Regions from separate parts of the Pantoea sp. SGAir0418 genome, predicted to be linked through region 4. Evidence: predicted binding sites of a transcription regulator. Region 4 holds the regulator's gene; each other region holds the start of a gene.

Region 1 (5,216 bases), 1.5 Mb from region 4:
CGAACGCATTGCCGGCCAGCATGTCCTGCACTGCCGCTTCCGCTTCTGCCAGCGTCATGGCGACAATGACGCCTTTACCCGCGGCCAGACCGTCCGCTTTGATGACGATCGGCGCGCCTTTCTCACGCAGGTAAGCCAGCGCGGGTTCCACCTCGGTGAAGTTCTGGTATTCCGCCGTCGGGATCTGCTGGCGGGCAAGGAAATCTTTGGTGAAGGCTTTTGAGCCCTCCAGCTGCGCGGCAGCCTGCGTCGGGCCAAAGATTTTTAGGCCGGCAGCGCGAAACGCATCGACTACGCCAATCACTAGCGGCGCTTCCGGTCCGACGATGGTCAGGTCGATGTTTTCCTGCTGCGCAAACGCCAGCAGTGCCGGAATATCGGTGGCGCTGATGGCCACGTTCTGCAGGGCCGGCTCCAGCGCGGTACCGGCGTTGCCTGGCGCAACAAATACGGTTTCTGCCAGCGGCGACTGTGCTGCTTTCCACGCCAGCGCGTGTTCACGTCCACCATTACCAATCACTAAAATTTTCATCGTTACGGCTCCAGGCTATTAATGGCGGAAATGACGCATGTCAGTGAAGATCATCGCGATGCCGTGCTCGTCGGCGGCAGCAATTACTTCATCATCGCGGATGGAACCGCCCGGCTGGATCACACAGGTGATGCCCACTGCCGCCGCAGCATCAATGCCATCGCGGAACGGGAAGAAGGCGTCGGAAGCCATGGCGGAACCCTTCACCTCCAGTCCTTCGTCAGCGGCTTTGATGCCGGCAATTTTGGCAGAGTAAACGCGGCTCATCTGGCCCGCGCCAATACCGATCGTCATGTTGTCGCGTGCATACACAATGGCGTTGGATTTAACGAATTTCGCCACTTTCCAGCAGAACAGCGCGTCACGCAGTTCCTGTTCGGTCGGCTGACGTTGGCTGACAACGCGCAGCTGGCTGGCATCGACCATACCGAGATCGCGATCCTGAACCAGCAGGCCACCGTTGACGCGTTTGAAGTCGAGACCGGCCACGCGGCTCTGCCACTGACCGCACACCAGAACGCGGACGTTCTGTTTGGCTGCGGTCACGCGCAGTGCCGCTTCACTGGCCGATGGCGCAATAATGACTTCCACGAACTGACGGCTGATGATCGCCTGCGCGGTTGCTTCATCCAGCTCGCGGTTAAAGGCGATGATGCCGCCGAACGCCGAGGTCGGATCGGTTTTATAAGCGCGCTCGTAGGCGGCAAGAATTGAATCGCCTGCGGCGACGCCGCATGGGTTAGCGTGCTTGACGATAACGCAGGCTGGCTCGCTGAACTCCTTGACGCACTCCAATGCCGCATCGGTATCGGCAATATTGTTGTAGGACAGCGCTTTGCCCTGCAGCTGCTGTGCGGTGGCGACCGACGCTTCGCTGACTTGCTCTTCAATATAGAAAGCAGCGTCCTGATGGCTGTTCTCGCCGTAACGCATATCCTGCTTTTTAATAAAGTTGAGGTTCAGGGTGCGCGGGAAGCGGCCAGCCGGCGCGGTGCTTTCGCCGTGATAGGCCGGTACCAGGCTGCCAAAGTAGTTGGCAATCATGCTGTCGTAAGCGGCGGTGTGTTCAAAGGCTTTGATCGCCAGGTCGAAACGGGTTTCCAGCGTCAGTGAATTATCGTTGGCATCGAGCTCCGCGATGATCGCGTCATAGTCACTGCTCTTCACCACGATCGCCACGTCTTTGTGGTTCTTGGCTGCCGAGCGCACCATGGTGGGACCGCCGATATCAATGTTCTCAACGGCATCTTCCAGGCTGCAGTCGGCTTTCGCCACGGTCTGGGCAAAGGGATAGAGGTTCACCACCACCATGTCGATAGGATTGATGGCGTGCTCGGCCATGATGGCATCATCGGTGCCGCGACGGCCCAGAATGCCACCGTGCACTTTGGGGTGCAGCGTTTTGACGCGTCCATCCATCATTTCCGGGAAACCGGTGTAGTCAGAGACTTCCGTAACGGGCAGGCCAGCATCTGCCAGCAGGCGTGCGGTGCCACCTGTGGAGAGCAGCTCAACACCACGATGGGAGAGGGCCTGAGCAAATTCGAGGATACCGGCTTTGTCAGAGACACTGAGCAGAGCGCGGCGTACAGGACGACGTTGTTGCATGGTGGTTTTATCCCTTGGCTTTGTTTCGCGTAAATAAGAGCGTTACATCAGGCTTAACTTTCTCTCTCTATATATAGAAGAGAACATTTACCTCAGGTAACGCCCCAAAAGGGGCATCCTTGACGTCGCGGGGCATTGTAGCGAAAACGTTTGCGCGATGCTCGCCTAAATTTATTACCGGCTGCAGATGTGGATAACTTTGTGTGTAACCGGGTATAAGGCGGGGTTTTGCTGTGGAATGCAGCGAACGATTGTTTTTATTGAATTTAGCGGTTGCGCGTGCCGAACAACTCCCTATAATGCGCCTCCATCGACACGGCACAACGACTTACGGAATGCGGTGTAGACAGGAAGCTTCGTTAAGAACTTCCGCCGGAGAAAAACGCTGAAAAAAGTGTTTGACTCTGAAGGAGGAAAGCGTAATATACGCCACCTCGCGACAGCAGGCCGAACGCCGCGTCGCACCGCTCTTTAACAATTTATCAGACAATCTGTGTGGGCACTCGCAGGATTGATATCACAAGCCTACGGGCTTTAAAAAATATCAAGTCTTTGCTGAGTGAACACGTAATTCATTACGAAGTTTAATTCACAGAGCATCGCTGCACTCGTTGCAGCAAATCAAACTTTAAATTGAAGAGTTTGATCATGGCTCAGATTGAACGCTGGCGGCAGGCCTAACACATGCAAGTCGAACGGCAGCACAGAAGAGCTTGCTCTTTGGGTGGCGAGTGGCGGACGGGTGAGTAATGTCTGGGAAACTGCCCGATGGAGGGGGATAACTACTGGAAACGGTAGCTAATACCGCATAACGTCGCGAGACCAAAGTGGGGGACCTTCGGGCCTCACACCATCGGATGTGCCCAGATGGGATTAGCTAGTAGGTGGGGTAATGGCTCACCTAGGCGACGATCCCTAGCTGGTCTGAGAGGATGACCAGCCACACTGGAACTGAGACACGGTCCAGACTCCTACGGGAGGCAGCAGTGGGGAATATTGCACAATGGGCGCAAGCCTGATGCAGCCATGCCGCGTGTATGAAGAAGGCCTTCGGGTTGTAAAGTACTTTCAGCGGGGAGGAAGGCGGTGAGGTTAATAACCTCGCCGATTGACGTTACCCGCAGAAGAAGCACCGGCTAACTCCGTGCCAGCAGCCGCGGTAATACGGAGGGTGCAAGCGTTAATCGGAATTACTGGGCGTAAAGCGCACGCAGGCGGTCTGTTAAGTCAGATGTGAAATCCCCGGGCTTAACCTGGGAACTGCATTTGAAACTGGCAGGCTTGAGTCTCGTAGAGGGGGGTAGAATTCCAGGTGTAGCGGTGAAATGCGTAGAGATCTGGAGGAATACCGGTGGCGAAGGCGGCCCCCTGGACGAAGACTGACGCTCAGGTGCGAAAGCGTGGGGAGCAAACAGGATTAGATACCCTGGTAGTCCACGCCGTAAACGATGTCGACTTGGAGGTTGTGCCCTTGAGGCGTGGCTTCCGGAGCTAACGCGTTAAGTCGACCGCCTGGGGAGTACGGCCGCAAGGTTAAAACTCAAATGAATTGACGGGGGCCCGCACAAGCGGTGGAGCATGTGGTTTAATTCGATGCAACGCGAAGAACCTTACCTGGCCTTGACATCCAGAGAACTTAGCAGAGATGCTTTGGTGCCTTCGGGAACTCTGAGACAGGTGCTGCATGGCTGTCGTCAGCTCGTGTTGTGAAATGTTGGGTTAAGTCCCGCAACGAGCGCAACCCTTATCCTTTGTTGCCAGCGGCTCGGCCGGGAACTCAAAGGAGACTGCCGGTGATAAACCGGAGGAAGGTGGGGATGACGTCAAGTCATCATGGCCCTTACGGCCAGGGCTACACACGTGCTACAATGGCGCATACAAAGAGAAGCGACCTCGCGAGAGCAAGCGGACCTCATAAAGTGCGTCGTAGTCCGGATTGGAGTCTGCAACTCGACTCCATGAAGTCGGAATCGCTAGTAATCGTAGATCAGAATGCTACGGTGAATACGTTCCCGGGCCTTGTACACACCGCCCGTCACACCATGGGAGTGGGTTGCAAAAGAAGTAGGTAGCTTAACCTTCGGGAGGGCGCTTACCACTTTGTGATTCATGACTGGGGTGAAGTCGTAACAAGGTAACCGTAGGGGAACCTGCGGTTGGATCACCTCCTTACCTGAAGATACCTTCCCGCGAAGTGCTCACACAGATTGTCTGATGAAAAAGTAATGAGCAAAGCGTCTTACGAAAGAGACTTCAGTGTCCCCTTCGTCTAGAGGCCTAGGACACCGCCCTTTCACGGCGGTAACAGGGGTTCGAATCCCCTAGGGGACGCCACTTGCTGGTAATGAGTGAAAGGCGTTACCGATAATACTTCAGAGTGTGCTGATTAAGTATGCTGCGAAGTATTTGCTCTTTAACAATCCGGAACAAGCTGAAAATTTGAAACGACGCGTCGTATTCATTCTCCGTAATAAGAATGAAATTTACGATGCGTTCGAGTCTCTCAAAAGCTTACAGCTTACAAGCAACTGTGATGCAGTAGCGAGCGAGCAGTAAAGAAGGCAAGGCGCGCCGGCGCACAGCCAGCGGAGCGTACTGACGTACGTGAGCATGGCGAGCACCGCGCAACGACGCATTCTTTACGCGCAGCCGTTACGGCAGACAGATAAACGCCTGTGGGTTGTGAGGTTAAGCGACTAAGCGTACACGGTGGATGCCCTGGCAGTCAGAGGCGATGAAGGACGTGCTAATCTGCGAAAAGCGACGGTAAGGTGATATGAACCGCTACAGCCGTCGATGTCCGAATGGGGAAACCCGGTGCACTCTGTGCATCATCGTTTGATGAATACATAGTCAAACGAGGCGAACCGGGGGAACTGAAACATCTAAGTAACCCGAGGAAAAGAAATCAACCGAGATTCCCCCAGTAGCGGCGAGCGAACGGGGAGCAGCCCAGGACCTGAATCAGCTTGTGCATCAGTGGAAGCGTCTGGAAAGTCGCGCGATACCGGGTGACAGCCCCGTACACGAAGATGCATGAGTTGTGAGTCCGACGAGTAGGGCGGGACACGTGGTA
Region 2 (5,216 bases), 1.1 Mb from region 4:
TGCACGCCGTAGAAACGCTTCTCTTCGTTAGCCATGATGGCAAACGGGCAGCTTTCGGTGCTGGCAACCGTCACGAAGTCTGCCGGGATCGCCGTGACTTTGTCACCGTGGCTCATCCACACGTCTAGCAGCGGTTTGCCCGCCGCGCTGATGGCATCTTCGATATCACGCACCAGCGCGCTCGGGGTTGTCACTTCAACCTGCGCGTAACCAAATTCACGCTCGTTCGAGCCTTCAACCTTACCGCCCAGCTGCATCGCCATGGTCTGCATGCCGTAGCACACGCCCAGCACCGGCACACCAGCGTTGAACACATATTCCGGCGCGCGCGGGCTGTTGTGCTCGGTGGTGCTTTCCGGGCCACCGGACAGGATGATGCCGTTCGGGTTGAACTGGCGGATTTGCTCTTCGGTGACATCCCACGCCCAGAGTTCGCAGTAGACGCCCAGCTCACGCACGCGGCGCGCGACCAGCTGCGTATACTGAGAACCAAAATCGAGGATCAAAATACGATGTTTATGAATATTTTCAGTCGTCATTGAGGCGTTTCCATTGGGATGGACTTAATAATAAAAGCGCCCGGCTGGAGCCGGGCGGGAAATCTTACGGGATTATGAACCCATGCGGTAGTTCGGTGACTCTTTGGTAATGGTCACATCGTGCACGTGGCTTTCGTTGATGCCGGCGCCGCTGATGCGCACGAACTCGGCTTTGGTGCGCAGATCGTCGATGGTCGGGCAACCGGTCAGGCCCATGCAGGAGCGCAGGCCGCCCATCTGCTGGTGCACGATCTCTTTCAGGCGGCCTTTATAGGCAACGCGCCCTTCGATACCTTCCGGCACCAGTTTGTCGGCGGCGTTATCGCTCTGGAAGTAACGGTCAGACGAGCCTTTGGACATCGCGCCCAGTGAACCCATCCCGCGGTAGGATTTGAACGCACGGCCCTGGTAGAGCTCGATTTCGCCCGGCGATTCTTCGGTACCGGCCAGCATTGAGCCAACCATTACCGCCGACGCACCCGCGGCGATGGCTTTGGCGATGTCGCCAGAGAAACGGATACCGCCGTCAGCGATGACCGGAATACCGGTACCTTCCAGCGCTTCAACCGCGTCGGATACCGCCGTGATCTGCGGTACGCCAACGCCGGTAACGATACGGGTAGTACAGATGGAGCCCGGGCCGATGCCCACTTTCACCGCACTCACGCCCGCGTTAGCCAGCGCCAGTGCGCCTGCACCGGTCGCCACGTTGCCGCCGATGATTTCGAGGTCCGGATATTTTGCGCGGGTTTCACGGATACGCTGCAGCACGCCTTCGGAGTGGCCGTGCGAGGAGTCGATCAGCAGTACGTCAACGCCCGCAGCGACCAGCGCATCAACGCGCTCTTCGTTGCCGGCACCGGCACCCACCGCGGCACCGACGCGCAGACGACCCTGCGCATCTTTACAGGCGTTGGGTTTACGCTCAGCTTTCTGGAAATCTTTAACGGTAATCATGCCCAGCAGGTGGAAGCTGTCGTCAACAACCAGCGCTTTCTCGACGCGTTTTTCGTGCATTTTCTGCAGCACGACTTCACGCGCTTCACCCTCTTTCACCGTCACCAGGCGCTCTTTCGGCGTCATGACCGCGGTCACCGGCAGCGTCATATCGGTCACGAAGCGCACGTCACGACCGGTAATGATGCCCACCAGCTCGTTGTCGGCGTTAACCACCGGGTAACCGGCGAAGCCGTTACGTTCGGTCAGCTCTTTTACCTCGGCCAGCGTGGTGGTTGGCAGCACGGTCTGTGGCTCCGTTACGACGCCGCTTTCGTGTTTTTTCACCTTGCGAACTTCATCCGCCTGGCGCTCAATCGACATGTTTTTGTGGATAAAGCCCAGACCGCCTTCCTGCGCCAGCGCAATCGCCAGACCGGCTTCGGTCACGGTGTCCATCGCTGCAGACAGCATAGGAATGTTGAGACGGATGTTTTTGGTCAGCTGGGTGCTGAGATCGGCCGTGTTGGGTAAAACAGTGGAGTGAGCGGGAACGAGCAGGACGTCGTCAAATGTGAGGGCTTCTTTCGCGATTCTTAACATTGCAATATCTCCACCTGGGGCGTTTAAAACAGATAAAATATTGCCGCGGCATTATACAGGCCGAAATCGGTTGCCTCCAGTGTTTTTTCGGAAAAAGTCTTGATCCTCCGGGGCAGGCATGTAGTATCGGTTAATTAACCCTCTGATTTGAAATTTGATCCTCATCACATGTCGCTACCGCCAACCGCCAATATTTTTACTGTCAGCCGCCTGAACACCACGGTGCGCCAACTGCTGGAAAATGAGATGGGCCTGGTGTGGCTCAGCGCTGAAATTTCCAATTTCACCCAGCCCGCTTCCGGTCACTGGTACTTCACCCTGAAGGACGATGGCGCGCAGGTGCGCTGTGCCATGTTCCGCAACAGCAATCGACGCGTCAGCTTTCGCCCGCAGCACGGTCAGCAGGTGCTGGTGCGCGCCAGCATCACGCTGTATGAGCCGCGCGGCGACTATCAGCTGATTATCGAAAGCATGCATCCGGCCGGTGAAGGGCTGCTGCAGCAACAGTTTGAGCAGCTGAAAGCCCGGCTGGCGGCGGAGGGGCTGTTCGACCAGCAGTTTAAACAACCGCTGCCGGAGCCGGCGCGCCAGGTGGGCGTGATCACCTCCGCCACCGGCGCGGCATTACACGACGTGCTGCGCGTGCTGCATCGCCGTGATCCCTCGCTGCCGGTGGTGATCTATCCGACCGCAGTGCAAGGCGTTGATGCGCCCGCCGCCATCGTGCGCGCCATCGAGCTGGCCAACCAGCGTGACGAGTGCGACGTGCTGATCGTCGGGCGCGGCGGCGGTTCACTGGAAGATCTGTGGAGTTTTAACGACGAGCGCGTGGCGCGGGCCATCTTTGCCAGCCGCCTGCCAATCGTCAGCGCCGTTGGGCATGAAACCGATGTGACCATCGCCGACTTTGTTGCCGATCTGCGCGCGCCGACGCCTTCTGCCGCTGCCGAACTGGTGAGCCGCAACCAGATCGAGCTGCTGCGCCGTTTGCAGTCTCAGCAGCAGCGCATGGAGATGGCGATGGATTATTACGTGGCGCAGCAGCAGCGCCGCTTCACCCGGCTGCAGCATCGTCTGCAACAGCAGCATCCGCAGCTGCGCCTGGCACGCCAGCAAACCACGCTGATTCAGCTGCAGCGACGTCTGCAGGAAGCGGCCGACCAGCGGCTGCGCCTGGCGCATCGCCAGCAGGATCGCCTGCTGCAGCGCCTGCAATCCCAGCAGCCGCAGGGACGTATTCTGCGCGCTCAGCAACAGTTACAGCAGTGGCACTACCGGCTGCAGCAGGGCATGGAAAAACAGCTCAATCACAGCCGGCAGCGTTTTGGTACGCTGGCAGCACAGCTGGAAGGCGTGAGTCCGCTGGCGACGCTGGCGCGCGGCTTTAGCGTCACCACCGATGCTCAGGGCCAGGTGGTGAAAAAGACCCGTCAGCTGCATACCGGCGATCTGCTGCGTACCCGGCTGGATGATGGCTGGGTGGAGAGTCAGGTGACGGCGTTACAACCACAGAAGACGCGCAGCCGTAAGGCGTGATAATCTTTTCAGCCGCATAAATGATTGATAACCCCCGTAAATCGCGCGGGCTGCAGACGCAGCGGCGCGCGATTGATAAGCGGGTCTATACTTTCTGACATACCCATCCGTCAGGGAGTCCGACATGCCTTACAGCGTTATTCCTCCGTACATTCTGCGAAACATCATCGATAACTGTTCCGGCGCACAGCAGGATTACGCGCGGCGCACCCTCACCCACGTGCAACAGCTGATGGCGGAACATCCTCACACCGCCAGCGCAGCCAGCACCGCGCAGCCCGGCAGTGTTTTGCGTGCTATCTACGACGCGGGTAATACGCAAAATCTGCCCGGCACCTTGATCCGTGAGGAAGGCCAGCCCGGTAACGGTGACGTCGCCGCCGACGAAGCCTGGAACTATCTCGGCATCACTTATGATTTTTACTGGCAGATCTACCAGCGCAACTCGCTGGACAACAAAGGCCTGAAACTGGATGGCACCGTGCATTACGGCAGGGAATACCAGAACGCCTTCTGGAATGGCCAGCAGATGGTATTTGGCGACGGCGACGGTGAGATCTTCAATCGCTTTACCATTGCCATTGATGTGGTCGCGCACGAGCTGACGCACGGCGTGACCGAAACCGAAGCCGGGCTGATTTACTTCCAGCAGGCGGGTGCGCTCAACGAATCGATGTCCGATGTGTTTGGCTCGCTGGTGAAGCAGTATCACCTCAGGCAAAGCGCCGATCAGGCCGACTGGATCATCGGCGAAGGGCTGCTGGCGGCAGGTATTAAGGGCAGCGGCCTGCGCTCTATGTCCGCGCCCGGTACCGCCTATGATGATCCGCTGCTCGGCAAAGATCCGCAGCCTGCCGATATGGATCACTATATCGACACGCGCGAAGACAACGGCGGCGTGCATCTTAACTCCGGCATACCCAATCGCGCCTTCTATCTGGCAGCGACCGCGCTGGGCGGCTTTGCCTGGGAACGGGCCGGTCAGGCATGGTACGACACGCTGTGTGATAAGGAACTGCCACAGGATGCCGATTTCAGCACCTTTGCGCGCTTTACCGTGCAGCATGCCGCAAAACGTTTTGATAACACGGTGGCACAGGCGATTCAGTCCGCGTGGCACGAGGTAGGTGTAAGGTGAATATTCAGCTGACCGATGACGCCATCATTGAGCTGGCGCGTGAAGGCGGCATTGCATTTATCCCCGGCCTGCGCAGCGAGCGGCGATTTGCGCTGGCGCAGCTGCCGGAACCGCAAAAGCAGCGCGTGTGCAACGTGCTGGAGCAGGCGCTGCCGCTCGGCGAGCCGGAGGAACAGGCCGCCAGTATCGGGCGCGGCGACCAGCGCTATTTTCGCATCCAGATAAGCTACGCGACCCACCGCGAAGCCGGAACGATTGTGATTCTGATTCCGGAAAACGTTGCGCCTCCTGAACTGCAGGCGCTGTGGCGCGATGGCGAAGAATAACTTAGACAGTTCCCACAGCATCGCCGTAACTAACTGACTATACTGGATAACGTGGCTAGCTAGTCCACATCAAAGAAAATACCCTTAGATGAGGTCTCTGCTATGACACAAACCAAGCAACGAGGCGGTGCCGGGAAC
Region 3 (5,216 bases), 1.8 Mb from region 4:
GGGCGACGACGGCAGTAATAAACCCTCCTGATTGACGTGATGACTGCCTGTTAGCGCTGAGGCTGACAGGCAGTGCGCTTGATTTCTGCCTGTTCTCCACCTGCCGCTCTCTTTATACTTGGCGCACATTTTTCTGCCAGGTGCTGTTTTATGTCCTCTGCAAATAACAACAAAACCGCCGTTACGCCGGCGAAAGCGATGGTGGCTGCCGTCAGCGGCTATGCCATGGATGGATTTGATCTGCTGATTCTGGGCTTTATGCTGCCGGCGATCAGCGTGTCGCTGGCGCTGGATGCGTCGCAGGCCGGTTCGCTGGTGACCTGGACGCTGATCGGCGCGGTGGTCGGCGGCATTGTGTTTGGTCATCTGAGCGATCGCTACGGCCGCATCCGCATTCTGACCGTGACGATCCTGATGTTCTCGCTGTTCACCGGGCTGTGCGCCGTGGCACAGGGCTACTGGGATCTGCTGGCGTATCGTACGCTGGCCGGTATGGGGCTGGGCGGTGAGTTTGGCATCGGCATGGCGCTGATTGCCGAAGCCTGGCCGAAGGAGAAGCGTAACCGCGCCTCGGCGTGGGTGGGTATCGGCTGGCAGCTCGGCGTATTGCTGGCGGCCTTTATCACGCCGCCGCTGCTGAGCGTGATTGGCTGGCGCGGTATGTTCCTGGTTGGCCTGCTGCCGGCGCTGGTGTCGTTTGTGATTCGCCGCAGCATGGGCGAGCCGGAAGCCTTCACCCGCCATGTGGAAAAAGCCCCGCAGCTCTCCTTTTCCGCGCGCATTAAACTGCTGTTTGCCGATCGCGCCACCAGCAAAGCCAGCCTCGGCATTCTGATTCTTTGTTCGGTGCAGAATTTTGGCTATTACGGCCTGATGATCTGGATGCCAAGTTATCTCTCTTCCAGCTTCGGCTTCAGCCTGACCAAATCCGGCCTGTGGACGGCCGTTACGGTAGTGGGCATGACGTTCGGCATCTGGCTGTTCGGCGTGCTGGCGGACCGCTTTGCGCGCTGGAAGATTTTCCTGCTGTACCAGTTTGGCGCCGTGGCGATGGTGGTGGTTTACGCCCAGCTGCGCGACCCGACGGTGATGCTGTTTACCGGTGCCATCATGGGGATGTTTGTTAACGGCATGATTGGCGGCTACGGCGCGCTGATATCGGACACTTTCCCACCGCAGGCGCGCGCCACCGCGCAGAACGTGCTGTTCAACCTCGGCCGCGGCGTCGGCGGTTTCGGTCCGCTGGTGATCGGCATGCTGGCCACGCATATTTCGTTCACCGCTGCGATTACGCTGCTGGCGCTGATTTACCTGCTGGATATTGTCGCCACGCTGTTCCTGCTGCCAAAAAACCAGGGCAATGAGGATTCGCTGGGCGCGATTGGGTGATTTTTTCCCCTCACCCTAACCCTCTCCCGCTGGCGGGAGAGGGAACCGCTCAGTGCGGTATGTGGGTGGGCACTTTTGTTCAGCCCCGCCCGATCGGCCCCTTCTTCGGCAAACGGGAGAGGGAACTGTCTGGTGCGGTATGTGGGTGGGCACTTTTGTTCAACCCCGCTCGATCGGCCCCTTCTCCCGCTGGCGGGAGAAGGCTGGGATGAGGGGGCTGCGCGCACTTACCTGACCAAATCCCAGCCACGTGCACGCCACAGCGCTGGCAGCTGCGCCATATCGTCAAAACGCGTCACCAGCGGGTGATCAATCACCGGATTGTGTGCATCGGCACAATAGTAAAACACCGGTATGCCAGCGGCGATGCCAGCCCGCGCGCCAGCCTCTGAATCATCCACCAGAATGCACTTTTCAATCGGCACCTGCATCTGTTCCGCCGCGTGATACATCAGCTCCGGATCCGGCTTCCAGTGATTAATGTCATAGCCGCTGTACAGGCGTCCGCTCAGATACGGCAGCATGCCGGTCAGCCCCAGTGAATGCTCCATCTTCTTCACCGTACCGTTCGACACCACGCACATCGGCACCTTCACGCGCTCCACCAGCGCTCTGGCGCCGGCAATCGGCTGCAGATCAAGATCAAACAGGCGCGCCACTTCCGCGCGGTAGGCACTCTCCACCTCAGCCAGCGGCAGCGTCACCTGATGCTGTGCCGTCACATCGCGGATGATGTCGTAAAGCTTCACCCCTTTGTACTGCTCAAACATCTGCTGCAGCGAGAGTTCGATACCGTAACGGGCAAAGGTGTTGACGTAGGACTGCGTGCAGATCACTTCGCTGTCGACCAGCGTGCCGTCGCAATCAAAAAAGATACATTCAACTGACATCGCGCCTCATCCTTTTAGTAAACAATAAGCTGTCACTCTAGCGCACTCAGCGCAGAAAGCGACCCCAGGCAACCGGTTGCGAAAAATCAGTGTTTTGCGGCGCTAAAGTCTATAGGATACGCGGCGATAAATTTTTCATCGGAACAGCGAAATGAACGAGCAGGGCCTTTTGCAGCGTATTTTCAGGCTGCAGGAACACGGAACCACCGCACGCACCGAAGTGATTGCCGGTTTCACTACTTTCCTGACGATGGTGTACATCGTCTTCGTTAACCCGCAGATTCTTGGTGCCGCAGGCATGGACACCCAGGCGGTGTTTGTCACCACCTGCCTGATTGCTGCGTTCGGCAGCATCCTGATGGGGCTGGTGGCCAATCTGCCGGTGGCGCTGGCACCGGCCATGGGCCTCAACGCCTTCTTTGCCTTTGTGGTGGTAGGTGCGATGGGCTACTCGTGGCAGGTTGGCATGGGCGCGATCTTCTGGGGCGCGCTGGGGCTGCTGATCCTGACGCTGCTGCGCGTACGCTACTGGATGATCGCCAATATTCCGCTCAGCCTGCGCGTGGGCATCACCGCCGGTATTGGTCTGTTCATCGCCATGATGGGGCTGAAAAACGCCGGTATTATTGTGCCCAACGCGGACACCATCGTGACCGTCGGCAACCTGGCCTCGCACAACGTGCTGCTCGGCGCGCTCGGCTTCTTTATCATTGCGATTCTGGCGTCGCGCAACATCCACGCGGCGGTGCTGGTTTCTATCGTAGTGACCACCGCGATCGGTCTGCTGCTGGGCGACGTGAAGTTTACCGGGCTGTTCGCCGCGCCGCCGGCCATCACCTCGGTGGTCGGCCAGGTCGATATCAAAGGCGCGTTCAACGTGAGCATGGCGGGCGTGATCTTCGCCTTCATGCTGGTCAATCTGTTTGACTCATCCGGTACGCTGATTGGCGTAACCGATAAAGCGGGCCTGACCGATGAGAAAGGTACTTTTCCGCGCATGAAACAGGCGCTGTACGTGGATAGCATCAGCTCCGTCACCGGTTCGCTGATCGGCACCTCTTCGGTGACGGCGTACATCGAAAGCTCATCCGGCGTGGCGATTGGTGGCCGTACCGGCCTGATGGCGGTAGTGACCGGCATCCTGTTCCTGCTGGTGATGTTCCTGTCGCCGCTGGCTGCCATGGTGCCCGCCTATGCGGCGGCTGGCGCGCTGATTTATGTCGGCGTACTGATGACGGCTTCGCTGGCGCGCGTGCGCTGGGACGATCTCACCGAAGCGGTGCCGGCGTTTGTCACGGCGGCGATGATGCCGTTCAGCTTCTCGATCACCGAAGGTATTGCGCTCGGTTTTATCTCTTACTGCGTGATGAAACTCGGTACCGGACGCTGGCGTGAAATCAGCCCGTGCGTGGTGGTGGTGGCGCTGCTATTTGTGCTGAAAATCGCTTTTATCGACGCGCACTAAACGCAACAGGCCGCGGGTGCGGCCTGGTTATCCGGGATGCCTGACTTCCGGCTGACTGGCGACACGCTCGCGGGGCAGGCTGGTGAGGCGCAGGGTGCGCGGCCCGATGTTGGGTTTGCTCATCTCCACATCGCGCAGCGACTGCCACTGCTGCTGCGCATCAATCTCCCACAGCCGTAAACGCTCAGTGCCGGGCGACAGCGCGCAGGACCACACCAGCGTCGGCTCGGCATCACACACCGCCTGAATATCGGGATAGACGCTGGATCGCAGCCGGCCGGCCGCCGGATGCAGCCGCAGTGCATCAATACCGCTATCTGCTTCGCCGGTCAGTTTGAGGATGCTCTGGCGTAGCGTCCAGATCTGCGTCACCGCTTCCATAAAATCCTGCTGTGCGTTAATCCACGCCTTTTCACCCGATGACAGCCCCTGCGTGAGGGCATCCTGCGCCTGACGGCTATGCGCCCGAACGATTTCCATATCCAGGCCAGCGCGCCCGCCTTCTTCTGCCAGCAGCACGCCGACCATATTACCGGCATAGGAGATACTGAAGTCAGGCAAATTAGGATCGGCAAAGCAGGGACGACCGCTGCTGCTGGCGATCAACGGTGGCAGGTCACGAATACCATAGACGCGCAGCATCAGCTGGGCCAGCAGCGCGCGTGCGGCAAGAAAGCGGCCGCGGCGCTTATCAGGCAGGTGCCCGGCGCTGGTCATCACATCCTGTGGAACCCGCATGGTCTCTGGGGTGAGGGGCGGGTTAACCACCCAACGAACAAAATGACTAGCCATCTGTCGCTCCGTGAAAATGGTCGGATAATCATCAGGGCTATTGTAAGAATTTTCTCATGGGTTTGCATCCGGCTTACGCTGGATAGCCAGTAAATTCAGATAAGGACGAGGCGAATCTCATTGCCATGAGCTGCAATTGAATATGAGGCTTTTGCACATTGGTGTCGGATGGGGTGCCGAAGCGGCGGATGTGGTGTAGGATTTGGACAGGAAAGAGCTGCACAATGAAGTGCTTAAATTATTCACCTATCTGCCAATCGTGCGCATCGCAAACCATGCACGTCGGAGTTGTTATGTCTGTTACCTCTCTTGCTCGCCAGGAATCGATCTCGCTGGATGAATTTCGTCACGGCATGCGCCGTCTCACTGCCGGTGTCTCGCTGGTGACCACCTCATCCAGCGGAGAAAAGTTCGGGCTGATCGCCACCTCGGTCAGCTCGCTGGCAGCGGAACCGCCCAGCCTGCTGGTCTGCGTTAACCGCAGCGCATCAAGCCACGATGCCATTCTGCAGGCGGGCTACTTTGCCGTGAACGTTCTGCGCGAGCAGCACGATGACCTGTGCGCGCAGTTCAGCTCGCCGACGCGCCGCGCTGAGCGTTTCCAGAGCGGTGAATGGCAAACCCTTAATACGGGCGCGCCCGTGCTGGCTGATGCGCTGGTGAGCTTCGATTGTCAGCTG
Region 4 (5,216 bases):
AGAAAAAGAATAGTCAAATTCCTCAGGCCTGTGAGAGAACTCACGGAAAATCCGTGCGCCAGATAGCCGACGTACTACAGAGGTATGAATCTGAATAGAAATGTCTGCCACAACTCCGGAGGTGAATATCGTGCAGACGCCATCCCAGCGACAGTGTCGCTAAAAAATACGATCATTATGTTATTGATTTGTTGCAGAAATGCTGACCCACTGAGTATATGCTCACGCAGGTCAGTATTCAATGGCTTATCGTTAGTTTGCTAACGATAATCGTTGCCTTAGCAATTATCTTCGCAGGGACGGGAAGCGTGAGCAATATCACTTTGTGCGTTGGCGCTGCGCTGCCACAGGAAACCGGCCCAGGCGAGGATCACCGTGGCGACCATGACCAGCGTGGTATGTAACAGCGCCTGCTGCAGACCGGCGGATACAATAAGGCTGGCGAGGAAGCATAAGCCCAGCTGCAGCAGATTCTGCAGGCCGGCCGCTTTGCCGGTGGCCTGCGGGAACGGGGCGAGGGCGCTGGACACCACAATCGGGTAAATCGCGCCATTGGCCAGCGCCATGCCGCAGAACGGCAGCAGCAGAGCCACCAGCGGCGGCGTGGTGATCAGCGCCACCGCAAACAGACCCAGAATGCTCAGACTGTAAATCATCAGCAACCACGGCAGCAGCTGCGCACCCTGAAAACGGTTCAGCAGTGCGCGACAGCCAAACCCGCCCAGCAGGAAGGCGATGGTCTGCGGAATATAGCTCAGGCCAATGTCCGCCGGGCTCAGACCCGCGGCGGCGAGGATAAACGGCGAGCCGGTCAGCCAGGCGAAGAAACTGGCGGAGCAGGCGGCATAAATCAGTACGTTACCGCTGTAAATACGCGTCGCCAGCAGCGTCAGCCAGCCCGGCTGCGGCGCGCTGTTGTGGCGCGCACGCGGCGAGCTGGCCAGTTTCAGCGTGCCGAACAGCAACACCAGCGTCACCAGCGTGAGCGCGAGGAAAATGGCGCGCCAGTGAAAATGGGCCATCAGCCAGGCCCCCAGCAGCGGCGCCAGCGCCGGTGACAGCGCCACCAGCGGCATAATCGTGGCAAACACTTTGTTGGCTTTGGCCTGCGGATAGCGATCAACCACCAGCGCCTGCCAGCTCACCGCCGCGGCGCACACGCCTACCGCCTGCACAAAGCGCAGCGCCAGCATCAGCCAGACGTTAGTCACCCACAGCATGGCAAGACAGCTCAGCGCAAACAGGCTCAGGCCCGCCAGCAGAATGGGTTTACGGCCGAAGCGGTCCGACAGCACGCCCCACAGCACCTGCGCACAGGCAAAGCCGCCCAGAAACAGGCTCAGGCTGGCGCTGATGGTGCCCGGTGCGGAAGCAAAGTCGCGCTGCATGGCGCCGAAGGCGGGTAAATACATATCGGTGGCCAGAAAGCCGAGCATGCTCAGCACGGCAAGGTAAGGCAGAAATCCTTTGGATGACAGCATGGTTTTTCTCATTCGGCAGGTTGAACGGCGGGGAGTGTAAAAGGGGGCAGCGGGCTTTGTGAAACGCTAATATTTGCAGGGTGCTGTTAAAATTTTTGAAGGGAAAATTATGTGGTCAGAATATGCGCTTGAAGTGGTGGACGCGGTTGCGCGCACCGGCAGTTTTAGCGCGGCGGCGCAGGAGCTGCACCGCGTGCCCTCTGCCATCAGCTATACCGTGCGCCAGCTGGAAGGCTGGCTGGCGGTACCGCTGTTTGAGCGGCAGCATCGCGAAGTGGTGCTGACGGCAGCAGGCGAGCATTTTGTGCGTGAAGGGCGTTCTGTTATCAAAAAAATGCTGGCCACGCGCCGTCAATGTCAGCAGCTGGCTAACGGCTGGCGCGGTCAGCTCAGCATCGCGGTAGATTGCATCGTCAAACCGCAGCGTACCCGCCAGCTGGTAAAGGATTTTTACCGCCATTTCCCCGATATGGAGCTGATCATCAGCTACGAAGTATTTAACGGCGTGTGGGACGCGCTGGCTGATGGTCGTGTCGATGTGGCGATTGGCGCCACCCAGGCCATTCCGGTCGGCGGCCGCTTCGCCTTTCAGGATATGGGCGCGCTCAACTGGCGCTGCGTGGTGAGTCCGCAGCATGCGCTGGCCCACAGTCCGCAGCTGGATGACGAAACCCTGCGCGCCTGGCCGTCGCTGGTGCTGGAAGATACGTCGCGCGCGCTGCCGCGCCGCATGACGTGGACGCTGGATAACCAGCGGCGGCTGGTGGTGCCGGAGTGGGAAACCGGGCTGGATTGCCTGCAGGCCGGATTGTGCGTGGGCATGGTGCCGGGCCACCTGGCGCGCCCGCTGCTGGACAGCGGCGCGCTGGTGGAGCTGGCGTTGCCGCAGCCGTTTCCGGACAGCCCGTGTTGCGTCAGTTGGTCTGAGCAGCGCGCGTCACCGGCGCTGGCGTGGTTACTGGAATATCTGGGCGATGCGGAGACGCTGAACCACGAGTGGCTCAGCGAGAAGGCGGCTTAACGGCGGTAATCGCGGAACGGGCCATCGGCCACGGAGCGGCGCTCAATCAGCGTGGGCTGCACTTCAATGGTCTGCGGCTCTTCGCGTTTGCTGGTGATGCGGTCCAGCAGCATCTCCAGTGCCTTTTCCCCCAGCTGCGCTTTCGGCTGGTGCACGGTTGTCAGCGCCGGGGTGAAGTAGCGCGCGTTGCGCACATTGTCATAGCCAATTACCGAAATATCCTGCGGCACGCGCAGTCCCATCTCGTCGGCCGCGCAAATCGCGCCCATCGCCATGATATCGCCGCCGCAGAACACCGCCGTCGGGCGCTGTTTCTGGTTCAGGATCTGCTGCATTGCCTGATAACCTGACTCCGGTTCGAAGTCACCCTGCACAATCCACTCGGGACGGACGCTGATGCCCGCTTCCTGCATCGCCTGCAGAAAACCCGCATGACGGCCACCACCGGTGTTGCGCTCCATCTGGCCGGGGATGGCACCGATGTCGCGATGGCCGCGCTCAATCAGGTAACGCCCGGCGAGGTAACCGCCGTGGAACGCATTGTCCTGCACGGTATCGGTAAAGTCCCCGCGCGATTCGCCCCAGTCCATGACCACCATCGGGATATTGCGGTTCTCTTCCAGCATCTGCAGCAGATCGTCGGGATATTCGGAGCACATGACCAGCAGGCCATCGACGCGCTTTTGCGCCATCATCGAAAGATAAGCGCGCTGTTTTTGCAGATCGTTATGCGCGTTGCCGAGAATCAGCGTGTAACCACGCTCAAAGCAGTGATTCTCCACGGCTTCAATAATTTCGGCGAAGTAGGGCGCTTCGCTGGAGGTCGCCAGCAGGCCCAGCGTCTTGGTGTGATTCACCTTCAGGCTGCGGGCCACCGCGCTCGGTGAGTAGTGCAGCGCTTTAATCGCTTCCCATACGGCGTTACGCGTCTCTTCCGCGACAAAACGCGTTTTGTTGATGACATGCGAAACCGTGGTGGTTGAGACCCCGGCGCGTTTCGCCACATCTTTAATGGTTGCCATGAAAATGGTACTCCTGGGCTTATCGCAACTTACTGATAAGTATATTGTTAAACGTTTGCGTCTGCTAATGGTTTTGCGCCCTGAATATCAGGGCTAATCTGCTTAATCGGGCAGGGAAACATCCTTCAGCAGGCTGTCAATGCAGCATGCGCTAAATCTGTTGCGCAACGAAAGGCGGCGATTCTAGCAAGCCGGGGCGGATAACACGAGATTTTTGCCCATCACTGTGCGAAAATTATTTAACCATGCAAACTGTGTGACTAAGGAGTTGTGATGAGTACCGATTTAAAACTGGCATTGACCACCACCGCCGCTGCTCTGCTGATGATTATTGCCTTTAGCTTTACCGCCATTCTGCATTAATAAAAAAGCCGGTGCTGCTGAACAGCCACCGGCTTTTTTGTTGCGCAACGCTGAGGTTAGCGCACGGTTTTCGGCGTCATCATACGGCGCGCGCCAACGTAATGCTTCTGCCAGTAATCCTCGCCCAGCGCGCTAATCTGAATGTCCTTACCGGTGCGCGGAGACTGAATGAATTTACCATTGCCCAGATAAACCCCGACATGGTCGGCGGTGCCGCGGTTGTTGATGCGGAAGAACACCAGATCGCCTTTCTCCAGCATCTCGCGCTTGATCGGCGCGGCGTCGCGCAGGTGATACATCTCATTAGCGGTACGGGGAAATTTAAACTTCACCAGATCTTTGTAGGCGTACCACACTAAACCACTGCAGTCGAAACCGGTGTGCGGTGAGGTGCCTCCCCACTGATACGGTTTACCCAGCTGGCCCATCAGTTTCGTCATCGCGGTTTCACGTGCTTTTTGATAGCGCAGGCGGTGGGCCTTGCTCATTTTAATGCCGCTCAGCTGCTGCACTTCATCATCAACGGCAACGTCACGCGATTTTTTCGCCAGCCGCTGATGACCATATTTTTTCGCACTGAGCTTAAGTGAGGATTTGCGCTGCGTGGTGTGCTGAAGTACCGTTTCGCTTTTCTGCTGTTTTTTCAGCCTGAACTTCTGTACTGACGTCAGGCGTGACTTTTTGCTGGTGGTTTTCACCGGGCGTCGTTTGCGACGCTCATCTTCACGCGCGTTCTTTTTCTCCGCTTTCTGCAAACTGGCATTAACCGGCGCATGCGGAGAAGCCGCCGCCACATTAAAGAACAGTTGGGCAAAAGCCAGTATGAAAAGCGTAATCAGTAAACGCATAGTCCGGTTACAGGTTAAGCCGTCGGCAGGAAGCCAGACCGCGGTAAAGTTAGAAAAATCTGATCGACGATCAGCACCGGGGCAATTCTAATCCACTTTTTTTGCAAAAGGTAAGGTCTTTTTCCATTAATCTGTCACGGTACTGAAAGTGGGGCAAAAATGAGCGATTTCAGCTGTTTAACCCAGCGGAATTATTGCTAATTATTAATTGATTAATGCTTATTAATGATATGAAAATGTTATTCGTGGCGCGCGAACTTAACAAACATGGCGATATGCGCCGGCTAAGGCAAAATCCCGTTTTCAGTCGCGGGGCGAAGTCGCTACAATAAACAAACACGAAGTGAAGGATTAAGGAAGGCAAAAATGAGTACTGTTGAAAAAATTCAGCGCCAGATCGCAGAAAACCCGATCCTGCTGTACATGAAAGGTTCGCCGAAACTGCCAAGCTGCGGTTTCTCTGCGCAGGCGGTACAGGCGC

The links. Region 4 encodes PurR, which represses purine synthesis genes. Its sites were predicted from a motif close to CANGCAAACGTTTGCNTG; they were not measured.
Region 1: the regulator PurR is predicted to act here: its motif matches at 2,280-2,297, upstream of purH (bifunctional phosphoribosylaminoimidazolecarboxamide formyltransferase/IMP cyclohydrolase).
Region 2: the regulator PurR is predicted to act here: its motif matches at 2,138-2,155, upstream of guaB (IMP dehydrogenase).
Region 3: the regulator PurR is predicted to act here: its motif matches at 2,345-2,362, upstream of C1N84_RS19035 (NCS2 family permease).

The regions. Positions count from the first base shown of each region.
Region 1 covers NZ_CP027911.1:3,740,953-3,746,168, reverse strand. Annotated here, with positions in the region: gene purD (phosphoribosylamine--glycine ligase) at 1-532, opposite strand, end outside; gene purH (bifunctional phosphoribosylaminoimidazolecarboxamide formyltransferase/IMP cyclohydrolase) at 551-2,140, opposite strand; rRNA gene C1N84_RS17455 (16S ribosomal RNA) at 2,771-4,312, shown strand; tRNA gene C1N84_RS17450 (tRNA-Glu) at 4,399-4,474, shown strand; rRNA gene C1N84_RS17445 (23S ribosomal RNA) at 4,827-5,216, shown strand, end outside.
Region 2 covers NZ_CP027911.1:1,163,823-1,169,038, reverse strand. Annotated here, with positions in the region: gene guaA (glutamine-hydrolyzing GMP synthase) at 1-539, opposite strand, end outside; gene guaB (IMP dehydrogenase) at 612-2,078, opposite strand; gene xseA (exodeoxyribonuclease VII large subunit) at 2,247-3,614, shown strand; gene C1N84_RS05215 (M4 family metallopeptidase) at 3,739-4,752, shown strand; gene C1N84_RS05210 (protealysin inhibitor emfourin) at 4,749-5,078, shown strand; gene C1N84_RS05205 (con-10 family general stress protein) at 5,181-5,216, shown strand, end outside.
Region 3 covers NZ_CP027911.1:4,085,520-4,090,735, forward strand. Annotated here, with positions in the region: gene phoU (phosphate signaling complex protein PhoU) at 1-31, shown strand, start outside; gene C1N84_RS19025 (MFS transporter) at 151-1,389, shown strand; gene yieH (6-phosphogluconate phosphatase) at 1,617-2,279, opposite strand; gene C1N84_RS19035 (NCS2 family permease) at 2,431-3,744, shown strand; gene C1N84_RS19040 (4'-phosphopantetheinyl transferase family protein) at 3,772-4,536, opposite strand; gene C1N84_RS19045 (flavin reductase family protein) at 4,830-5,216, shown strand, end outside.
Region 4 covers NZ_CP027911.1:2,250,463-2,255,678, reverse strand. Annotated here, with positions in the region: gene punC (purine nucleoside transporter PunC) at 279-1,481, opposite strand; gene punR (DNA-binding transcriptional activator PunR) at 1,591-2,502, shown strand; gene purR (HTH-type transcriptional repressor PurR) at 2,499-3,524, opposite strand; gene C1N84_RS10350 (cytochrome bd-I oxidase subunit CydH) at 3,798-3,887, shown strand; gene C1N84_RS10345 (C40 family peptidase) at 3,944-4,735, opposite strand; gene C1N84_RS10340 (Grx4 family monothiol glutaredoxin) at 5,102-5,216, shown strand, end outside.